DNA from 3 places in the Paenibacillus sp. FSL R10-2199 genome. Region 2 is predicted to be linked to each of the others. Evidence: a T-box and tRNA genes for the amino acid it is inferred to sense, from the RefSeq annotation. Region 2 holds a T-box; the other regions hold tRNA genes.
The links. A T-box is a leader RNA that pairs with one kind of tRNA and senses whether it is charged. The one in region 2 lies ahead of metG (methionine--tRNA ligase), so its partner is inferred to be a tRNA-Met.
Positions count from the first base shown of each region.

Region 1: it encodes a tRNA-Met, which carries the amino acid that the T-box ahead of metG (methionine--tRNA ligase) is inferred to sense. The anticodon was not compared.
Region 3: it encodes a tRNA-Met, which carries the amino acid that the T-box ahead of metG (methionine--tRNA ligase) is inferred to sense. The anticodon was not compared.

Region 1 covers NZ_JBBOBO010000002.1:1,870,753-1,872,985, forward strand. Annotated here, with positions in the region: gene NYE33_RS35875 (helix-turn-helix transcriptional regulator) at 1-33, opposite strand, end outside; tRNA gene NYE33_RS35880 (tRNA-Gly) at 252-322, opposite strand; tRNA gene NYE33_RS35885 (tRNA-Pro) at 335-408, opposite strand; tRNA gene NYE33_RS35890 (tRNA-Arg) at 562-638, opposite strand; tRNA gene NYE33_RS35895 (tRNA-Gly) at 649-723, opposite strand; tRNA gene NYE33_RS35900 (tRNA-Leu) at 731-814, opposite strand; tRNA gene NYE33_RS35905 (tRNA-Lys) at 831-906, opposite strand; tRNA gene NYE33_RS35910 (tRNA-Gln) at 934-1,008, opposite strand; tRNA gene NYE33_RS35915 (tRNA-Asp) at 1,103-1,180, opposite strand; tRNA gene NYE33_RS35920 (tRNA-Met) at 1,185-1,261, opposite strand; tRNA gene NYE33_RS35925 (tRNA-Val) at 1,295-1,370, opposite strand; tRNA gene NYE33_RS35930 (tRNA-Glu) at 1,376-1,447, opposite strand; tRNA gene NYE33_RS35935 (tRNA-Ser) at 1,499-1,588, opposite strand; tRNA gene NYE33_RS35940 (tRNA-Asn) at 1,592-1,667, opposite strand; tRNA gene NYE33_RS35945 (tRNA-Ile) at 1,671-1,747, opposite strand; rRNA gene rrf (5S ribosomal RNA) at 1,811-1,927, opposite strand; rRNA gene NYE33_RS35955 (23S ribosomal RNA) at 2,006-2,233, opposite strand, start outside.
Region 2 covers NZ_JBBOBO010000001.1:5,952,732-5,954,964, reverse strand. Annotated here, with positions in the region: gene metG (methionine--tRNA ligase) at 1-1,059, opposite strand, end outside; T-box leader at 1,176-1,445, opposite strand; gene NYE33_RS26150 (site-2 protease family protein) at 1,568-2,233, shown strand, end outside.
Region 3 covers NZ_JBBOBO010000001.1:1,978,947-1,981,179, reverse strand. Annotated here, with positions in the region: tRNA gene NYE33_RS08850 (tRNA-Cys) at 15-88, opposite strand; tRNA gene NYE33_RS08845 (tRNA-Gly) at 96-170, opposite strand; tRNA gene NYE33_RS08840 (tRNA-Gln) at 177-251, opposite strand; tRNA gene NYE33_RS08835 (tRNA-His) at 270-345, opposite strand; tRNA gene NYE33_RS08830 (tRNA-His) at 395-470, opposite strand; tRNA gene NYE33_RS08825 (tRNA-Trp) at 497-570, opposite strand; tRNA gene NYE33_RS08820 (tRNA-Tyr) at 576-661, opposite strand; tRNA gene NYE33_RS08815 (tRNA-Thr) at 667-742, opposite strand; tRNA gene NYE33_RS08810 (tRNA-Phe) at 763-838, opposite strand; tRNA gene NYE33_RS08805 (tRNA-Asp) at 858-935, opposite strand; tRNA gene NYE33_RS08800 (tRNA-Met) at 940-1,016, opposite strand; tRNA gene NYE33_RS08795 (tRNA-Val) at 1,050-1,125, opposite strand; tRNA gene NYE33_RS08790 (tRNA-Glu) at 1,131-1,202, opposite strand; tRNA gene NYE33_RS08785 (tRNA-Ser) at 1,234-1,323, opposite strand; tRNA gene NYE33_RS08780 (tRNA-Asn) at 1,327-1,402, opposite strand; rRNA gene NYE33_RS08775 (23S ribosomal RNA) at 1,466-2,233, opposite strand, start outside.

The sequences.
Region 1 (2,233 bases), on a different contig from region 2:
GATCTTGAAGATCCGTATTACTTTGTCTGTCATAATAAATGCTCCTCAACTTCCAAGTAAATAGTGCCTGTTCTTCCATAGTTCTAATATAACAGGTCTATATAAACATGGCTGTCTGCATAATATAGCATTACCAGCGCATAGAGCGGCCACCAGCATATACTATGTATTTTTAGTAAGCAATACTTCCGCCCCATGCTAAAAAAACAAAAAAACCCTTGAATATCAAGGGTTGCTGTAACTATTATTTAAGCGGGTGATGGGAATCGAACCCACGCTATCAGCTTGGAAGGCTGAAGTTCTACCATTGAACTACACCCGCAAAGGTGAAATATCGGGATGACACGATTTGAACATGCGACCCCCTGGTCCCAAACCAGGTGCTCTACCAAGCTGAGCTACATCCCGTTAATATAAAAGCTATACTGCAAAGTAATAATGGCGCGCCCTGAGAGATACGGATGCTTCGCATCCGATTGCGAAGTTGTGCTATTGAAGCTGATGCTCCAACGAACTCGTTCGAATCCTGAGGACACTTTGATGATTCAATGAAGTTATAAATGGCGCGCCCTGAGAGATTCGAACTCCCGGCCTTTTGATTCGTAGTCAAACGCTCTATCCAGCTGAGCTAAGGGCGCAAAATCTATATGGAGCGGACGACGGGAATCGAACCCGCGACCCTCGCCTTGGCAAGGCGATGCTCTACCGCTGAGCCACGTCCGCAAAAACATGGTGCGCGTGAAGGGACTTGAACCCCCACGTCGTGAAACGCCAGATCCTAAGTCTGGTGCGTCTGCCATTCCGCCACACGCGCACACTTTATAAGAAAATGGTGAGCCATGAAGGACTCGAACCTTCGACACCCTGATTAAAAGTCAGGTGCTCTACCAACTGAGCTAATGGCTCTCATAAGAGAAGCAATCATAAATGAAATGGCTGGGGATATAGGAATCGAACCTATGAATGACGGAGTCAAAGTCCGTTGCCTTACCGCTTGGCTAATCCCCAATATTAATAATTAGCAAACACTACGGAATCGGGTGGATACTCTATACTTCGAGATATAGGATGCTCAATCCCTGATACCTTCATACAATAAAAATGGCGGAACCGACGGGATTCGAACCCGCGATCTCCTGCGTGACAGGCAGGCATGTTAGGCCAACTACACCACGGTTCCAAATTGGTTGCGGGGGCAGGATTTGAACCTGCGGCCTTCGGGTTATGAGCCCGACGAGCTACCGGGCTGCTCCACCCCGCGTCAATGTTAAAGATCTATTCTGTTAAAGATAGATGGTGGAGGCTGAGGGGTTCGAACCCCCGACCCTCTGCTTGTAAGGCAGATGCTCTCCCAGCTGAGCTAAGCCTCCATATATGACTCGTATGGGATTCGAACCCATGTTACCTCCGTGAAAGGGAGGTGTCTTAACCCCTTGACCAACGAGCCATGCTGTTAAATAATTCTACTTCTCATCCCTATACAGGGAAGGTAAAGCTACGGAGAGAGAGGGATTCGAACCCTCGAGACGCTTGTGGCGCCTACACGATTTCCAATCGTGCTCCTTCGGCCAAACTCGGACACCTCTCCAGATGGCTCCCCGAACAGGACTCGAACCTGTGACAACTCGATTAACAGTCGAGTGCTCTACCAACTGAGCTATCAGGGAATATGGTGGGCCTTAGTGGACTTGAACCACTGACCTCACCCTTATCAGAGGTGCGCTCTAACCAGCTGAGCTAAAGGCCCGTTCTCATACCACTATGCAACTAATAAGGGCAAAAAAAATACCACAGTGTGTGTGGATTGTCCGCTTGGCGGCGTCCTACTCTCCCAGGACCCTTCGGTCCAAGTACCATCGGCGCTGGAGGGCTTAACGGTCGTGTTCGGGATGGGTACGCGTGGAACCCCTCCGCTATCGCCACCAAACGGGCATTTACAGCGTAAATGCTTCAGGAATTTGATTCCTGAAAACTGAATCCGAAACGAATCTGCGTTGTTCGAAATTTGGATAAGCCCTCGACCGATTAGTATTGGTCAGCTCCATGCATTGCTGCACTTCCACCTCCAACCTATCTACCTCGTCGTCTTCAAGGGGTCTTACTAATTGGGAAATCTCATCTTGAGGGGGGCTTCACGCTTAGATGCTTTCAGCGCTTATCCCGTCCGTACGTAGCTACTCAGCCATGCTCCTGGCGGAACAACTGATGCACCAGCGGTACGTCCATCCCGGTC
Region 2 (2,233 bases):
GCAGAGAATATCCGGCACCCAGACGGCCCAGTTACGGCTTGTGGAGAATTTCTCCCCTTCGAGAGTCATGTATTCACAGGAGAAGATACGGTCCGGCAGATGAAGGTCTCCAGCACCCAGCAGCAGAGCCGGCCAGATCAGGCTGTGAAAAGGCACATTATCCTTGCCATGCACATAATAGGCTGTAATGGGAGGGTACCCGGCGTCCTTGTTCTCAGTGGATTCAAGCCAGAAATCCTCCCAGCGGTTGCCAGTCCCGGCAGCCCACTGCTTGCTGGCGGACAGATAGCCGCTGACCGCTTCAATCCACACATAGATTTTTTTGTCCGTGAAGCCATCTACAGGAACATCTACCCCCCAATCCAGATCCCGCGTTGCGGCGCGGTCCTGCAGTCCTTCCTGCAGATATCTGCGGGTTAAACGCACAGCATTGTCTCTCCAGCCCTGCGCAGAATCCACATAATCTGAGAGTGCGCATTGGAAGCTGGACAGTGACAAATAATAATGCAGGGTGGAACGCAGCACCGGCGGGGTTCCGCAGATTTTGCAGGTACGCTCCAGCAGGTCAACCGGGTCGAGTATCGTAGAACAGTAATCACATTGGTCACCCCGGGCCTGCTGTCCGCAGACCGGGCAGATTCCCTCTACATAGCGGTCCGGCAAGTAGCGCTGATCCTGCTCACAGTAGCATTGGAGCGTAGACTTCTGGTACAGATGGCCGTTATCCAGCAGCTTAAGGAACAGCTCCTGCACCACACTGTGGTGATGCTCCTGATCGGTCCGGGTGTATAAGTCATAGGTGAATCCAAGCGAACGGAAGCAATCTGTGAATTCCTGATGATATCTGCTGGCGAATTCACCAGGGGATACACCTTCCTGCGCCGCCTGCACAGCGACGGGAGTGCCATGGCAGTCACTGCCGGAGACATACAGCACAGCGTCGCCTTTGGCACGGTGATAGCGGGCCAGGATATCTCCCGGTAGAATACTCGCAAGCCTGCCCAGATGCAGGGAGCCATTGGCATACGGCCAAGCCCCTCCGATAAAAATGTTTGTCATGTCATTGTCCTCCTATAAGTTTTGTTGACAGATGTTTCCTTGAAACGGATTCGGACAAAACCCGTTTCGGAAAACATGTTTAGATTTCTAAGCGCACAAAAAAGACTCTCATCCCCAAAAGGGACGAGAGCCTGTGCTCACGTGTTACCACCCAAATTCATCAATGCCTTGCGGCATCCACCTCTTCAGGTACGTCCGCATAAGCCTGCGGGTATACCCTAGCATGGTAACGGATGCGGGTTCCGGCGCAGCCTACGTCCCGTTTATGCGGGCTTCGATGCGCAGCTCTGAGACCATATTCCCGTGGGTTTTCTTTGCTCCTTTTCAGCGGCCGGAGCTCTCTGTGAAAGAATTGCCAAGGTACTCTTTCTCTTCATAGCTATTGTGGTTATCCTAATTACTGGATATCATATATGCAGGTGATGGCTTATGTCAACACCAGATATAGAGATAAAGGAGAATGAGACTTTTGCCGGAAAAATAGCAGGAAAAGAAAAGCTCAGGCATAATGGGATGGCTTGGTAGCGCGGGAGTACTGCTGCTGCTGAAGGGCAAAACCATTCTGTCTCTGCTTAAGCTGGGGAAGATTGCGGGACCGCTGATTTCGATGATGGTGTCTATCTGGGCCTATGCACTGATCTCACCATGGCAATTTGCAGTGGGCTTCGTTGCCTTATTATTCGATCATGAGATAGGCCATGTTATCGCTGCCAAGCGGATCGGGCTGCCGGTGAGCGCACCGCTGTTTGTTCCTTTTATGGGCGCATTAATTACGATGAAGAAACAACCGCTGGATGCCAGAGAGGAAGCCTACGTTGCTTTTGGAGGTCCCATTCTGGGGAGCATTGGCGCGGCCGCCGTCTTCGGAGCAGCTTATTACTATCACAGCCCGCTGCTGTATTCACTGGCTTATGTCGGATTCTTTATAAACCTGATCAACCTGCTGCCAATTCATCCGCTGGATGGGGGAAGAATTGCAACTGCGGTTACCCGGTGGTTATGGCTGGTGGGTCTGGTTGGAGGTCTGGCTGTGATCATCTATCTGAAATCTATTCTGTTCGGTATTATCTGGCTGTTATTTGCCTATGACATGTACAAGAAATATATCAGCCGGCGCACGAAGAATCAGATGCATGCCGTATTGAAGAGCTTCCTGATACCGATTGAAGATTTG
Region 3 (2,233 bases), 4.0 Mb from region 2:
GTTCTAAAAGATAATGGAGGTGCCACCCAGATTTGAACTGGGGATAAAGCTTTTGCAGAGCTTTGCCTTACCACTTGGCTATGGCACCAAAAAAATGGAGCGGACGACGGGAATCGAACCCGCGACCCTCGCCTTGGCAAGGCGATGCTCTACCGCTGAGCCACGTCCGCATATAATGGCTGGGGATATAGGAATCGAACCTATGAATGACGGAGTCAAAGTCCGTTGCCTTACCGCTTGGCTAATCCCCAACATTTGATTTAATAAAATGGGGCGACTGATGGGTCTCGAACCCACGAATGCCGGAACCACAATCCGGTGCGTTAACCCCTTCGCCACAGTCGCCATATGAAGCTTATTTAATTGCAATGCCTTATAACTCTTATAAAATAAATGGGGCGACCGATGGGTCTCGAACCCACGAATGCCGGAACCACAATCCGGTGCGTTAACCACTTCGCCACGATCGCCATATTAAATTTTATAGGATATTACTTGGCAGGGGCAGCAGGAATTGAACCCACACCAACGGTTTTGGAGACCGTTGTTCTACCTTTAAACTATGCCCCTAAAAATGGTGGAGGCTGATGGATTCGAACCACCGAACACGTACGTGAGCAGATTTACAGTCTGATGCGTTTGGCCACTTCGCTAAGCCTCCGAGGATGGTGCCGGCGAGAGGACTTGAACCCCCAACCTACTGATTACAAGTCAGTTGCTCTACCAATTGAGCTACACCGGCGTATTAAGTTGTAAGAAATATGGTGGCGCGGGAGGGAATCGAACCCCCGACACAAGGATTTTCAGTCCTTTGCTCTACCGACTGAGCTACCGAGCCGAACATTTTTTCATAAAGATGGCGGAACCGACGGGATTCGAACCCGCGATCTCCTGCGTGACAGGCAGGCATGTTAGGCCAACTACACCACGGTTCCAAATTGGTTGCGGGGGCAGGATTTGAACCTGCGGCCTTCGGGTTATGAGCCCGACGAGCTACCGGGCTGCTCCACCCCGCGTCAATGTTAAAAATCTATTCTGTTAAAGATAGATGGTGGAGGCTGAGGGGTTCGAACCCCCGACCCTCTGCTTGTAAGGCAGATGCTCTCCCAGCTGAGCTAAGCCTCCATATATGACTCGTATGGGATTCGAACCCATGTTACCTCCGTGAAAGGGAGGTGTCTTAACCCCTTGACCAACGAGCCATGTTGATTAAATATTTGTAAGGTAAAGCTACGGAGAGAGAGGGATTCGAACCCTCGAGACGCTTGTGGCGCCTACACGATTTCCAATCGTGCTCCTTCGGCCAAACTCGGACACCTCTCCAGATGGCTCCCCGAACAGGACTCGAACCTGTGACAACTCGATTAACAGTCGAGTGCTCTACCAACTGAGCTATCAGGGAATATACATAACAGGCTTGATCACCTGAAAACTGAATCCGAAACGAATCTGCGCTCTAAGAAATTTGGATAAGCCCTCGACCGATTAGTATTGGTCAGCTCCATGCATTGCTGCACTTCCACCTCCAACCTATCTACCTCGTCGTCTTCAAGGGGTCTTACTAATTGGGAAATCTCATCTTGAGGGGGGCTTCACGCTTAGATGCTTTCAGCGCTTATCCCGTCCGTACGTAGCTACTCAGCCATGCTCCTGGCGGAACAACTGATGCACCAGCGGTACGTCCATCCCGGTCCTCTCGTACTAAGGACAGCTCCTCTCAAATTTCCTGCGCCCACGACAGATAGGGACCGAACTGTCTCACGACGTTCTGAACCCAGCTCGCGTACCGCTTTAATGGGCGAACAGCCCAACCCTTGGGACCTACTTCAGCCCCAGGATGCGATGAGCCGACATCGAGGTGCCAAACCTCCCCGTCGATGTGGACTCTTGGGGGAGATAAGCCTGTTATCCCCAGGGTAGCTTTTATCCGTTGAGCGATGGCCCTTCCATGCGGTACCACCGGATCACTAAGTCCGACTTTCGTCCCTGCTCGACTTGTAGGTCTCGCAGTCAAGCTCCCTTATGCCTTTGCACTCTGCGAATGATTTCCAACCATTCTGAGGGAACCTTTGAACGCCTCCGTTACTCTTTAGGAGGCGACCGCCCCAGTCAAACTGCCCGCCTGACACGGTCCCCGTACCCGATTAGGGCACTAGGTTAGAACCTAGATACGATCAGGGTGGTATCCCAACGGCGCCTCCGCAGAAGCTTGCGCTCCTGCCTCAACGGCTCC